Regions from separate parts of the Arthrobacter sp. D1-17 genome, predicted to be linked through region 2. Evidence: predicted binding sites of a transcription regulator. Region 2 holds the regulator's gene; the other holds the start of a gene.
The links. Region 2 encodes LexA, which represses DNA repair genes until DNA is damaged. Its sites were predicted from a motif close to TCGAACANNTGTTCGA; they were not measured.

Region 1 (7,326 bases), 880 kb from region 2:
GCGCAATCCAGTGCCTCGAACTGCTTGTAGATGTCCGCGGTGATCCAGTTTGAATCGCTGCCGTTCGCCGGCTTGGCCGTGGGCTTGGGGAGCTGCGCCGCGGGGGTGCGCTCCTCCGGGGGAACGGGAGTGCCGGGACCGTTGAGCAGGACCGGGCGGAAGTTCATGTCCGCTGATGCCTGGATCAGGGCGCGGGTCTCGGACGACGGCGTGCCCGGGAGGCTCACCACGACGTTCCGGCCCGACTGCGTGCTGATTTCAGCTTCGGCTACGCCAGAACCGTCAACACGCTGGCGGATGATCGCGACAGCCTGGTTCAGCTGTTCCTCGTTAATGTCGGAGCCGCCCTCCACCTTGGGCGCCAGGATCATCTGGGTGCCGCCTTCAAGGTCCAAGGCAAGCTTGGGAGCCCAGCTGGCCTGCCCGGCCATGGTGCCGCCTGCGAGGACGGCGGTCATGACAGCCAGAATTACGCCAAGCCAGACCAACACCCGGATGGCTGATTTCTTGTGGCCAGTTCTTGCCATTGTCGATCTTTCTATTTATACGGAGGAACCGCCGGTGCGGGCTGGACGCCCGTCCCGACGGCGGGCCGCTGCCGAAGAGAGTGCTGCGCGGCGCACGGACGCGCCTGCGGATCAGACGTCCTTTTTGCCTTCGTCGTTGAGGCGCTTCGAGGTCTCATCCGGAGTTTCAGTCGCGGCCGGAGTGCTCTCGTCCCGGTCAACAGTGAGGGACGAAGCATCATCCGGAACCGGGGTGGCACCGGCCGCAGGCTCCATGATCTTGGTGACGGCCTGGCGGTGAACGGTGGCCAGGTTGCCGGGAGACAGTTCCAGCACCACCTTGTTGTCTTCTTCATCGATCGACACGATGCGGCCGAACAGGCCGAAGCTCGTCATGACCTCGACACCCGGAGCAAACTGCGACTGGAGGGCCGCCTGCTGCTGCTGCGTCTTCTTGTTTCGGCGGAACATCATGAAGATGAAGATGCCGAGCATGACGAACAGCAGGATGGACATGATGTCAATGCCGCCGCCGGCCTGCGGCTGGGCTTGGGCAGTGATATTTGAGAACACAGGAAAGTTCCGTTCTGTACTTGCGTAGCTGGGTTACAGCAGGTCCGTTTCGTCCCGCTGCCGGCCCACACTCATGGCCGGGAGCAGCGGCCCGTTGGGGGCCGGCCGCAGAAACGAAGGCACGGACGTGCCGAGCGTCATTCCAGTCTAGAGGGAAAAGCTGTAGGGACGCTGTTATTGGGTGTTGGAAATCCAGTCCGTAGCGGATTCTTCATCTTCCGTCTCCGGTCCGAACAGGTCCAGAGTGTCCTGTCCGAACACGCCGTCGGAAACAGCGAGGCCCAGGTGGGTCCATGCCGGGGCCATGGCAATACGCCCCCGGGGCGTCCTGCCCAGGAGACCCTCGCGGACCAGGTACGGCTCGGCAACGGTCTCGACTGTTTCGGGTTCCTCTCCCACGGCGATGGCCAGGGTGGAGAGGCCTACCGGTCCGCCGCCGAACTTGGTGATGAGCGCCGCCAGCACAGAGCGGTCGAGGCGGTCCAGGCCGCGCTTGTCCACTTCGTACATGTCCAGGGCAGCGGACGCTGATCTGGCATCTATCTGCTCGATCCCGTGTACCAGGGCCCAGTCCCGTACGCGCCGGAGGAGGCGGTTGGCGATACGGGGGGTACCGCGCGATCTGCCCGCTATTTCGCTGAAGCCCGCAGAGTTGACCTTCAGGTCCAGCAGGCCCGCAGACCTGCGCAGGACAAGTTCGAGTTCCTCGACTGAATAGAACTCAAGGTGCCCGGTGAAACCGAACCGGTCGCGCAGCGGTCCGGGGAGCAGGCCTGCGCGGGTGGTGGCACCAACCAGCGTGAAGGCCGGCAACTCCAGCGGAATGGCCGTGGCGCCCGCGCCCTTGCCGACCACAATGTCCACCCGGAAGTCCTCCATCGCCATATAGAGCATTTCCTCGGCAGGGCGGGACATCCGGTGGATTTCGTCCAGGAACAGAACCTCGCCCTCGGAGAGCGAGGAAAGGATGGCCGCGAGATCCCCGGCATGCTGAATGGCCGGGCCGCTGCTGATCCGCAGCGGCGCATTCATTTCCGCAGCCACGATCATGGCGAGAGTGGTCTTGCCCAGGCCAGGCGGACCGGAAAACAACACGTGGTCGGCCGTGCGGCCGCGCATTCGGGACGCCTGCAGCACCAAAGACAGCTGTTTGCGGACCCGGTGCTGGCCTACGAAGTCGTGCAGGTTCTTGGGTCGCAGGGCAGCTTCGATCGCGCGCTCCTCCGGCTCCTCTCCCCCGGCCACGAGGGAGGGCTCAGCCACGGCTGCCTGCCCTGTTGCCGGCCCGGGCGCCGTCCTGCCCAAGCCAGCGCAGGGTGGTACGCAGAATCTCGGCGACGTTTCCCTTCTCCGCCAGGTCCGGCGCGTCGGCCAGCGCCTTCTCGATGCTGCCTGTGGCGTCCTTCTCAGACCACCCGAGGCTTGCCATGGCGGCCACAACCTGGGGCTTCCAGACGGCTTCCCCTGACGGGACAGGGGCGGCACTCGGCGCGGTACCGTGCGGCACCAGCTTTCCGGCCAGTTCGAGCACGATGCGGCCTGCCACCTTGGGCCCGATGCCGGGGACTTTGGTGAACGTTTTGCTGTCTCCGTTGTGGGCTGCCACGCGGATGGCTTCAGGTTCGTGGACCGCGAGGACTGCCAGAGCCAGCCGGGGTCCTACTCCGCTCACACTCAGCAGAATGTCGAAGACCTCACGCTCGTCATCAGTGGCGAAGCCGAAAAGGGTGAGCGAGTCTTCGCGGACAATCAGCGAGGTGTGGAGCTTCCCTTCCTCGCCGGCGCGGAGCTTGCTCAGGGTCTGCGGAGTAGCGTACACGCTCATGCCGGCGCCGTTGAGGTCGATCACCGCGGTGGACAGTCCAATGTGGGCTACGGTTCCGCGGAGAAAACTTATCAAGGCCGGGGCTCCTGAACTTCCACCGGACGGACCAATGCCGTGTCTTCCAATGCAGTGTCTTTCATTGCAGTGTCTTTCATTGCAGTGTCGTCTTTCATTGCAGTGTCTCCGACCGGCTATCCGAACATATCTACGAATACCCTAGCAAGGGCTGCGACAATCACCGTGCACGGCGCGCCTTCGCCTCTGCCTCCGCCCAGGCACGCTGGGCCGGAGTCAGCGCCTGGCTGCCCGGCCCGGTGGTGGCAACCGCAGCGCCGCTGCCCGCCCTCCATGCGTGGGTGATGGCAAGGGCAAGGGCATCGGCCGCGTCGGCTGGCCGCGGCGGGGCGTCAAGCCGGAGGATCTTGGTGACGAGCTTGGTCACGGCGTCCTTGTTGGAGTTGCCGCTTCCCGTGACGGCCGCTTTCACTTCCGACGGCGTATGGAGAGCCACCGGGATTCCGCGCCGGGCGGCCGCCGCAATCACCACGCCGGATGCCTGGGCAACGCCCATCACGGTGCTGACGTTGAGCTGGGAAAAGACACGCTCGACGGCGAGGACGTGCGGTTCGTACCGGTCGAGCCAGTCGTCTATCGCCAGGGCTATGACGAGCAGCCGCTGGTCCAGCGTCTCCCCGGGTGATGTGCCGACCACGCCCACAGCCACCATGCTGGCGCGGCGGTTCTTTTCCACGTCCACCACACCGATGCCGCAGCGCGTCAGGCCGGGGTCAACTCCCAGCACGCGCAGCGTCACCCGCCGGCCCCAAAAGTCACTCGGCGTCCAGTGCGGCCTGCACTTCGTCACTGAGGTCTGCATTGCTGTAGACGTTCTGGACGTCGTCCAGGTCTTCCAGCGCGTCAACGAGCTTCATGAACTTCTTGGCCGCGTCCACATCCAGCGGAACCTCCATGGACGGCACGAACTCGGCTTCGTCAGTGTCGTACTCTATCCCGGCTTCCTTGAGGGCATCCCGGATGGCCTGCAGGTCCTTCGGGTCCGAGTGGATTTCGAAGTTGTCGCCGTTGTCCTTGACTTCCTCGGCCCCGGCGTCCAGCACGGCCATCAGAACGTCATCCTCGCTCAGGCCGTTCTTCGGCAGGGTGACTACGCCCTTGCGGGTAAAGAGGTAACTGACGGAACCGGGATCGGCGATGGTGCCGCCATTGCGGGAGATGGCGAGCCGGACCTCGGAAGCCGCGCGGTTCTTGTTGTCTGTGAGGCATTCGATCAGCAGGGCGGATCCCTGGGGCCCGCGGGCTTCGTACATGATCTCGGTGTAGTCCACGACTTCGCCGGTGAGCCCGGCGCCGCGCTTGATGGCGCGATCGATGTTGTCGTTGGGCACGGACGTCTTCTTGGCTTTGGTGACGGCCAGCTCCAGGCCAGGGTTGCCGGCAAGATCCGGTCCGCCCATGCGTGCCGCAACTTCGATGTTCTTGATCAGCTTGGCGAACGACTTTGCCCGGCGGCTATCAATGATGGCCTTCTTGTGCTTGGTCGTTGCCCATTTGGAGTGGCCTGACATGCTTCTACGCTTCTCCTCTGATCATGCGGATAAAAAGTTCATGCACGCGTTTCTCCCCCGTCACTTCCGGGTGGAAGGAGGTGGCCAGCAGCCGGCCGGAACGCACTGCAACAATTCTAGCTGTCCCCTGCAGATCAGCAGCGTGGGAAGCATGAGCCGGATCCGCAGGCTCCACCTGGGCAAGCACTTCGACGCCTTCGCCCACCCGTTCCACCCAGGGACCGCGGATGAAGACGGCGTGCACAGGAGCGATGCCTTCGTCCGTGGCGCTGAAGTCCAGTCCCTTGAAGTCAAGGTCCGTCTCGAACGACTCCCGCTGGCGCCCGAACGCGTTGCGCCGCACGGTGATGTCCAGCCCGCCGAAGGTCTGTTGAGGGTTTCCGGCGAGGTCGGTGGCGGGGTCGGCTATATCGTGTGCCAACAGAATCATGCCGGCACAGGACCCGTAGACCGGAAGGCCCCCGGCGATGTGCTTGCGCAGCGGCTCGGCCAGTTCGAACGCACGCGCAAGCTTGTCGATGGCCGTCGATTCCCCGCCGGGAATAATCAGGCCGTCCAGGCCGTCCAGCTCGGCCGGGCGGCGAACGCTGACGGCGACGGCACCGGCTGCTTCGACGGCACGAAGGTGCTCACGGAAGTCGCCCTGAAGTGCCAGGACGCCAATGCGGAGTCCGGCACCGATACCTGTACGGGCGCGCGGCGCCTCGGCGGAAAGGGGATTGGTCATCCAAATATCATAGTGTCCCGGGGGCCGTTGCCCTTGCCCGCGGCCCGCCGGCCGCCCTGTCCCATGCCTCAGCTGGGATATATTCAAAGCATGTTTTCCTTCAGCGTTCCGCTCGGCAAGCTCGTCCGCCGGGTAACCCGGCTCAGGGGCGGAGGCTCCGCTTTTCCCGGCCTGGTGGTCGAAAAAATTGACCCCGGCTTCATGCAAAGAACCCTGTCCACGCTGCCCCACGGGGTGGCGGTGGTCAGCGGAACCAACGGAAAAACCACCACGACGAAGATGGTGGTGGAGCTCCTCGAGAGCCAGGGACTGAAGGTGTTCACCAACCGCACCGGCAGCAACTTCACAAGGGGCGTCGCTGCTGCGCTGCTCGGCGAGGTGGACATGCTCGGACGCCTGAATGCTGACATTGCCGTGCTGGAGCTGGACGAAGCCCACGCCGTGCACTTCGTCAACCGCGTCCCCCCGCGCTACAGCCTGCTGCTGAATGTGCTCCGCGACCAGCTTGACCGCTTCGGGGAAATCGACAAGACGGCGCAGCTGCTCCAACACATCGCGTCCAAGACCACGGGAATAGTGGTCCTGAACCGCGAAGACCCCCGCGTGGCACGCATCGCCGAGACGCTGCACGGACCGGAGGTCCGGTACTTCGGCCTGGACGATTCGCTGCTGGCCACCTTTCCCAACGACGACGAGCTGCGTGCAGGCCCCGGCAGTCCGCCTCCGGCGGCCGTCCCCCAGAAGCCGGCTGCCGACGTCGTGCTTCGCCGCGTGGGCGCGGACGACGCCGACTTCGAGTACGACGGCGCCACGGTCACCACATCGATGAAGCTCCGCGGCGTCTACAACATCTTCAACGCTGCCGCTGCCCTGGTCCTGGCCCGCAGCATCTGCGGCGGCGCCGCCACGGCGGACCATGCCGCCCTGCTGACCGCGCTGTCCCAGGTGGCGCCGGCGTTTGGCCGCGGTGAGAGCCTGGTGGTGGATGGGCTGCCTTTGGATCTGGTGCTGGTGAAGAACCCCAGCGGGTTCCGGCTGGGCCTGAAGTCGTTCCCCTCGGGCGGGTACGCCACCATGATCGCGATCAACGACAACTATGCTGACGGGCGCGACATGTCCTGGCTGTGGGACGTCGACTTCGAATCCCTGCGGGCGGACGGCGTAGACCAGGTCAGCGGCTCCCGCGCCTATGACATGGCCCTGCGCCTGCAGTATGACGAGGTGCCCGTCCGCTCCGTCGACACGGAGATCTCCCCTGCCCTTGCGGCCTTCATTGCCGCCGCGCGAGACAAACCGAAGCGCATCTTCTGCACCTACACCGCCATGCTCGCCATCCGCCGCGAGCTGTCCAAAATCACCACAGTGGAGGTGGTCTCGTGACCCCGGGGACATCAGGCAGCAAGGGAACCGTCCGGGTCCTGCAGCTCTACCCGCGCGACATGAACATCTACGGCGACTGGGGCAACGCCCTGGTGCTGCAGCAGCGGCTGAAGTGGCACGGATACACCCCGGAACTCCTCGAGTACAACCCGGGTGACGATTTTCCGGACCAGGTGGATGTGATCGTTGCCGGCGGCGGGCAGGACAGCGGCCAGCTGGTGATCCAGGATGACCTGCAGATGCGGGCGGACACCCTCCGCGGACTCGCGGAGGACGGCGCGCCCATGCTCGTGATTTGCGGCCTGTACCAATTGTTCGGGCATTTCTTCAAGACACGCTCCGGCGCCGTCATTCCTGGCATCGGCATCCTGGACGTGGAGACCCACGGAACGGATGAACGCCTGATCGGCAACGTGAAGGTGACCACCCCGGAGTTCGGCGAAGTCCTTGGCTACGAGAATCACAGCGGGCAGACCACCCTCGGGCCCGGCGTAAAGCCCCTGGGCACGGTCGAAAAAGGGACCGGCAACAACAGCAAGGACGGCCATGAGGGCGCCCGCTACCGCAACATCGTGGCGAGCTACCTTCACGGCTCCCTGCTCCCAAAGAACCCCGCGATAGCCGACTACCTGATCCGTACCGCCGTCGAACGAAAATACGGTTCCTTCACGCCGGGTGATCCGGATGACCGTTTCGCGGTGCTGGCCCGGGAGCACGCAGCGCGCCGGC
Region 2 (7,326 bases):
GTGGACGGAATTCCCTCGACCCGGGGGTCGGGCTCGACGGCGGCGCGCAGCGCCCTGGCGAATGCTTTGAACTGGGCCTCGACAATGTGGTGCGGATCCCGCCCCGCGAGGACGTTCATGTGCAGGCAGATGCCGGCGTGCAGGGTGATGGCCTCAAAGACGTGGCGGGTTAGCGAACCGGTGAAATGCCCGCCGATCAGGTGGTATTCCTGGCCTGCCGGTTCACCTCCGTGCACGAGGTAAGGCCGGCCGGAAACATCAACCACCGCGTGGGCAAGTGCCTCGTCCAGCGGCACGGTTGCTTCACCGAAGCGGCGGATGCCGGCCTTGTTGCCGAGGGCGGTGCGCAGCACCTCGCCAAACGTGATGGCAACGTCCTCCACCGTGTGGTGGACATCGATGTGGATGTCGCCGGTAGCCTTCACGGTCATGTCGATCAGCGAGTGCTTGCACAGCGCGGTCAGCATGTGGTCGTAAAACGGGACCGAGGTGCTGATGTCTGATACTCCGGTGCCGTCGAGGTCGATCTCCACCAGAACGGAGGATTCACTGGTGGTGCGCTCCAGGCGCGCGGTGCGGGCCCCGACAGTCTTGATTCCGGTATCGGTCATGGTGATAGATGTCCTTTTTGACGAAGGATGATGCAGACGCTGCTCTCGGTCTACCCTCCAGTTTAGGCCGGAAGGGCTGCCTGCCGGGCCAGGATCGCTTCCAGCGCCCCGAGGAAGGCTGTGGTTTCCGTCTCAGTACCCGCGGTAACACGCAGGTGCCCGGGGATCCCGACATCCCTAATCAGGACACCGGAGTCCAGCAGCTCCTGCCACACCTGGTGGGGGTTCTCGATGCCGCCGAAGAAGACGTAGTTGGAGTCCGACGCCGCAGGCTTCAGACCCATCCGCGTCAGCTCTGTGACAATCCGGTCGCGCTGGCGCTTGATGTCCTCGACGTCGGCCATCAGAGCCTCCCTGTGCTCCAGCGCGGCCAGAGCAGTGGCCTGGGTGATCGCCGACAGGTGGTACGGAAGGCGGACAAGGCGCAGCGCGTCGGCCACTTCCGGGGCTGCTGCCATGTATCCGAGCCGGGCTCCGGCCAGGGCAAAGGCCTTGCTCATGGTCCGGGACACTATGAGCCGCTCACGCCCGGGCAGCAGCGTCAGGGCGCTGGGCGTGCCGTCGTGCGCAAACTCGTGGTAGGCCTCGTCGACAATCACAACGGTCTGGCTGGCTTCGCCGGCTTGATACACGGCTTCTACTACATCCAGCCCCAGGCCCGTGCCGGTGGGATTGTTTGGCGAGCACAGGAACACGACGTTCGGCTGCAGCTCCCGGACCTGGCGTGCCGCGGACTCGGCGCTCAGGCCGTAGTCCTCCGCCCGCTGCCCCACGATGTATTCAGTGTCGGTGCCGCTGGCCAGCAGCGGGTACATGGAGTACGTGGGCGGAAATCCCAACGCCGTGCGGCCGGGGCCGCCGAAGGCCTGGAGGATCTGCTGGAGGACTTCATTGGAGCCGTTGGCCGCCCAGATGTTTTCGGCGCCCAGACCGTGGCCCAGGTATTCGGCGAGGGCTTCCCGGAGCTGGGTGAATTCGCGGTCCGGGTAGCGGTTCAGTCCGGCCGCAGCCTCTGTCACAGCCTCCGATATGGCTGCCCTGACATCGGCCGGTACGCCATGAGTGTTCTCATTGACGTTCAGCAGGATAGGCACGTCCAGCTGCGGCGCGCCGTAGGGCGTCAACCCCCGCAGGTTGGTCCGAAGGGGAAGGCGGTTCAGTCGCTCAAGCTGGTCGGTCACGTGGACAGTTTATTTGCCCGAAGCGGCTGGCAGGAAACTGTGGCCGGTGCGACGGCAGGCAGGGAGCGATTCTGCACCGCATTCAGGACTTGGCGGACGGGACGAACAGCTGCTGCCCCGGCAGAACTTTGCCGTCCTCCAGATCGTTCAGCTGGACAATGTCGGCAATAGTGTCGCGGGCGTCCCTGTGGGGATCCGCGTCCACGGCGATGGCCCATAGCGACTCCCCGGGCTGCACCGTCACAGTGACCGTCTCCGTGACCGAGAGTTCGCTGGCCGCGTCGGCTGCCTTAGCCGGGGAATTCAGCAGTCCGGCCAGAGTCAACAGAAGCGCCGCCAGAAGCACCAGCGGCAACCCGATCAGAACGATGCGGCCCCGGCGGGTCAGACGCAGACGCGGCGGCTTCCCCGCCTGTTCGGTCCTGCCCTGGGACGGGACTGGGTGGGACTGGAGCGAAAGAGGCTGATGAACGGTTGTTGAAGCTGACATGACCTGAGCCCTCCTGGACTACTCTGTGCTGCTGCTCTGTGCTGCTGCCGGTCGATACTGCTGAGCATGTCCGCCAGTGTGTTCGAAGAACCGACCGGACCTGCAGTTGCAATAGAACACATATTCGAACTTTTGCTTCTCCAGTTTTAGCACTTATCAACGAATAAAGTCGAGACTCGCTAGAACAAATGTTTGAAAAAGCCCTGCGGCTGGCCTACGTTTGAAATCGAAGAACAACCACTTCTGCAGTTGATCAGCAGGGTCTGACATTTTCAGGCCGGGGGTTCCCGGCACTGCAGCCCGCAGACCGGGTGGAACGAAAGGCATTTGCGAACATGGCAGCATCAGCCTCCGAAGGCAAAGCTACCCAGCGCAGCCAGCGGCCCCGGAAGCCCAAGGGGCTGACGATTCGTCAGAAGAAGATACTGGAGACCATCCAGCGCTCGGTCAATGACAACGGCTACCCTCCCTCCATGCGGGAGATTGGAGACATCGTCGGGCTGGCCAGCCTGTCCAGCGTTACTCACCAGCTCTCTCAACTGGAAAAGCTCGGGTATCTCCGGCGCGATCCCAAGCGGCCCCGCGCCATGGAAGTCCTCATGCCGCTGACGCTGGACGCCGGCCTGTCCAAGACCTCCGATCCCGAGCAGGACGTGCGGCTTCAGAGTGTCGGCCCGGTCAGTGTGTCCGAGCTTCCCAGCGCAACCGACACCGCCATGGTGCCGCTCGTCGGGCGCATCGCTGCCGGCGGCCCCATCCTCGCCGACCAAATGGTGGAGGAGCTCATGCCACTCCCCCGGCAGCTTGTGGGCCACGGGGAACTGTTCATGCTGCGCGTCGCAGGGGACTCCATGGTGGATGCTGCCATCTGCGACGGCGACTGGGTGGTTGTACGCCGGCAGAGTGACGCCGTCAACGGCGACATCGTTGCGGCCCTGCTGGATGACGAAGCAACAGTGAAGACATTTCGGCAGCGGGATGGCCACACGTGGCTGCTTCCGCAAAACACGCAGTACGAGCCCATTCTGGGCGACCACGCCATCGTCATGGGCAAGGTCGTCTCGGTGCTCCGCTCGCTCTAGGCGTGTCCGCTTCAGGGACAAGCTCTCGCTGCGACCGTCACACGCAAGCCTGCCCTCAGTCAGCCCGGGCGAGTCGTTCCAATGCCGCAAGGGCGATCTTGCGGTCGGTCGTCGGCCAGAACGGTGGAAGCGCTGCCCGCAGGAACGCGCCGTAACGCTCAGTGGAGAGGCGCGAATCCAGTACAGCCACCACACCCCTGTCATCGGTGGACCGGATGAGACGACCGGCACCCTGGGCCAGGCGGATCGCGGCGTGGGTCGCCGAGACGGACATGAAGCCGTTGCCGCCGGACTGCGCCACTGCCCGGGAGCGGGCAGTCATCAGCGGATCATCCGGCCGCGGAAACGGAATCCTGTCGATCACTACAAGCCTGCAAGAGCCACCCGGCACGTCCACCCCCTGCCATAGCGACATGGTCCCGAAGAGGCAGGTATCCGGCTCGTCCGCGAACTGCTTAACCAGCGCGGTCATCGTGGAGTCTCCCTGGCAAAGCACGTCGACGTCCAGGCGCGGCCTCAGGGCATCCGCGGCCTCCTCAGCGGCACGGCGGGATGAGAAGAGGCACAGTGCTCCACCTCCGGAGGCCCTGATCAGCGCTTCGAGTTCGTCCAGCGCTTCAGGCGACGTGCCCCTCCCCGGCTTGGGCAGATGCCCTGCCACGTAGAGTATGCCTTGCTTGGGGTAGTCAAACGGCGATCCGACGTCCACTCCGGTCCAGCCGGGGGCGCCGTCACCCAGGAGGCCGAGGCCGCCGGCAGCGGGTTCGAACGCGGAACCGATGGCGAGCGTAGCGGAAGTCAGCACCACCGTGTGGTCCGCGAACAATCCCTCCCGCAGGCGCCCGGCGACGCTGAGTGGTGCGATGTTGATCAGCGCGGGCTGCGTGTCATCCGGCGGTGAGTACCCCTGCTGGGGATCGAAGGTGCTGTTCCGCGAAAACCAGACAACCTCGCGGTTCTCGCGTGCGGCGAGCAGCCGTTCGCACAGTTCCAGGATGACGAGGAGGCGGGAGCGCGCGAGCTGCCGGCCGCCGTCGGCCGTGCTGTTACTGTCCCCCTTGGAATCCGAGAGCGCCGCCCGGCACGCCTCCCGGAGCTGGTCAACGCAGTCGAGCTGTTCCGCGTTTAATCCGTTGGGCAGCAGACCGCTGGGGACAGCCGCGAGGGCAAGTTCAAGGTTGGCCGCCGCGTTGTTGAGCGCGTCCACGGTAATCCCGGTGTGTTTGCGGGCACCTGATGCTGCCGCATGGACCATGGCGACGGACAGCTGTCCGGACACTGCGCCGGTGACCCGGTCGTGCAGCTCGTGAGCTTCATCGACGACGACCACATCGTATTCGGGCAGGACCGCCAGGCCCTCAAATGCGCTGACTGCAAGCATGGCATGGTTGGTGACGACGACGTCGGCATCGGCTGCCTCGTGCCGGGCCAGCTCGCTGAAGCATTCTTCGGCGAGCGGACACTTCTGGGCGCCCAGGCATTCCATCGAAGTGACGGAGACCTGCCGCCAGGCGCGGTCCGTGACACCGGGAAGGAGCTCGTCGCGGTCGCCCGTGGTGGTCTTTTCCGCCCATTCGCGGAGGCGGACGACCTCCTTGCCAAGCTGTGACGACGGCCCGCCCATGGCAGCCGCGAAGTGCGGGACGCTGGTGTCCTCGCCCAAGGAGAAAAGCTGCCCCTCGGCGGGCTCCTCGGAGGGAAAGCCCCCTTCGAGCTTGTGCCGGCAGACGTAGTTGGCACGGCCTTTGACGAGGGCAACCTTCACCGGGCGGTCGAGTGCCGGTTTGAGGCTCTCCAACAGCCGGGGAAGGTCGCGGCCAACGATCTGGGTCTGCAGCGCCAGGGTGGCCGTTGAGACGAGTGTGGGCTTGTTGCTTTCCAGCGAGTGGGCGATGAGCGGGACCAGGTAGGCGAGGGATTTTCCGGTGCCTGTGCCGGCCTGGACCAGCAGGTGGTGGCCGGTTTCAATGGCCCGGGCCACCTGCCGCGCCATCTCATGCTGGCCGCTGCGGCTCTGGCCGCCCATGGCCGCCACGGCACGGTCGAGGAGCTCGATGACGAACTCCTCGCCGGCCGTGGCGCCGGAGGAGGGAGCGGCACCGGCGGAGGCTGCCGCCCGGTCAGTCATTGATGATGAAGGATTCCAGTTCAGCCGCAAGGCCTTCCCGGACCATGACCACGGCCCGGGTGCCGCCCTCTTCGTGCTCCATGCTGAGGATCTCCGCATCAGACTCGTGGAGCTTGTTGATCAGGTCTCCGCGATGGTACGGCACCAGCAGTTCAAGCTTGACGCTGGGCCGCGGAATCCCGTCGCTGATCGCCTTAAGCAGCTCGGGAATTCCCTGGCCGGTGCGGGCCGACACCACCACATGGCGCGGCTCGCGCTGCTTCAGTCGCTCGACGACGAACGGATCCGCCGCGTCAGCCTTGTTCAGAACGATGATCTCGGGCACCTTGCGCGCGTCCACCTCGGCGAAGACGGAGCGCACAGCAGCGATCTGGCCCTCCGGATCCGGGTGGGAGACATCCACAACGTGCAGGATCAGATCTGCGTCTGCCACTTCCTCCAGCGTGGAGCGGAAAGCCTCCACCAGCTGTGTGGGAAGTGACCGGACGAAGCCCACCGTGTCCGCGAGCGTGTACCCCAGACCGTCCGCGGTCTCCGCCTTGCGCACGGTCGGATCCAGCGTGGCGAACAAGGCGTTTTCGACCAGGACGCCGGCATCAGTCAGCCGGTTCAGCAGTGAGGACTTGCCGGCGTTGGTGTACCCGGCGATCGCCACGGACGGTACGGCATTACGACGCCGGTTGGCCCGCTTGGTTTCCCGGGCCGGCTTCATCGCGGCAATCTCGCGGCGCAGCTTCGCCATCCGCGTGCGGATGCGCCGCCGGTCCAGTTCGATCTTGGTTTCACCGGGACCACGCGAGCCCATGCCTGCACCGGCGCCGCCCACCTGGCCACCGGCTTGGCGGGACATCGATTCGCCCCAGCCACGGAGGCGTGGGAGCAGGTATTCGAGCTGCGCGAGCTCCACCTGAGCCTTGCCTTCGCGGCTCTTCGCATGCTGGGCGAAGATGTCGAGGATCAGCGCGGTGCGGTCAATGACCTTGACTTTGACGATGTCTTCGAGCCCGCGGCGCTGCGAGGGGGCAAGTTCCGCGTCCACCACCACGGTATCTGCGCCGGTGGCCATCACGACGTCCTTGAGCTCCAGGGCCTTTCCGGCGCCCAAGAAAGTCCCGGGGTCAGGTTTTGCCCGCCGCTGGACCAGCCCATCGAGAACTTCCGACCCAGCCGTTTCGGCGAGGGCGGCCAGTTCCCGCAAGGAGTTCTCGGCGTCGGCGAGGGTGCCTTCGCTCCAGAGCCCAGCCAAAACCACACGCTCCAGGCGCAGCTGCCGGTATTCAACTTCGGTGACGTCTTCGAGTTCGGTGGACAGCCCAGCCGTACGGCGCAGTGCGCGGCGTTCCTCGAGGTCCTGCTGGTCGCCGTCGAACATACTGTGTTCTTCGTCAAGGCGCGAGATGGCCTGCGCTGTGCCAAGGACCGCGTTACTGCCGGCTTCCGGGCCGTTAGCAGCTGCGGCGCCCCGGGCCGGGACGTCCTTGGAGAGGATCCGGTCGATCACAGCCTGGATTTCCTCAGGGCTCATGTCCTGGGCGGCTGGGTCGGATCCGGAATTGTGCTGACTGGTCATGGTCTCCTTAAAAGGTTCTGCATCTTTAGAATAGTGCTGATTGCCGCCCTTGGGCACGGTATTCGCGCTGGGCTGACTGGGAAGGGTCACGGAGGCTCCTGACATGCCGCGGGCTTGGAGCCGGAGCGGCAGGAAATGGACTGATTGAGCGTCAATGGGCGCGCTCCGCGCGGAAGGCTGTACACCTGCATCGCAACGGGAGGGCATGTGGCCGGAGGCCGCGGCTTGAACCTGCGGCCGACAAATACCGGCTACTCAAAAGTC

Region 1: ruvA (Holliday junction branch migration protein RuvA) is a predicted target of LexA. The motif match lies at 3,100-3,115, and genes of this name have one in related genera.

The regions. Positions count from the first base shown of each region.
Region 1 covers NZ_CP096382.1:1,868,926-1,876,251, reverse strand. Annotated here, with positions in the region: gene secD (protein translocase subunit SecD) at 1-527, opposite strand, end outside; gene yajC (preprotein translocase subunit YajC) at 639-1,022, opposite strand; gene ruvB (Holliday junction branch migration DNA helicase RuvB) at 1,254-2,342, opposite strand; gene ruvA (Holliday junction branch migration protein RuvA) at 2,335-2,979, opposite strand; gene ruvC (crossover junction endodeoxyribonuclease RuvC) at 3,140-3,718, opposite strand; gene M1E01_RS08845 (YebC/PmpR family DNA-binding transcriptional regulator) at 3,735-4,490, opposite strand; gene pdxT (pyridoxal 5'-phosphate synthase glutaminase subunit PdxT) at 4,495-5,217, opposite strand; gene M1E01_RS08835 (MurT ligase domain-containing protein) at 5,308-6,597, shown strand; gene M1E01_RS08830 (type 1 glutamine amidotransferase) at 6,657-7,326, shown strand, end outside.
Region 2 covers NZ_CP096382.1:2,749,801-2,757,126, forward strand. Annotated here, with positions in the region: gene hisB (imidazoleglycerol-phosphate dehydratase HisB) at 1-611, opposite strand, end outside; gene M1E01_RS12795 (histidinol-phosphate transaminase) at 674-1,792, opposite strand; gene M1E01_RS12800 (LysM peptidoglycan-binding domain-containing protein) at 1,875-2,282, opposite strand; gene lexA (transcriptional repressor LexA) at 2,618-3,364, shown strand; gene M1E01_RS12810 (ATP-dependent DNA helicase) at 3,420-5,492, opposite strand; gene hflX (GTPase HflX) at 5,485-7,062, opposite strand.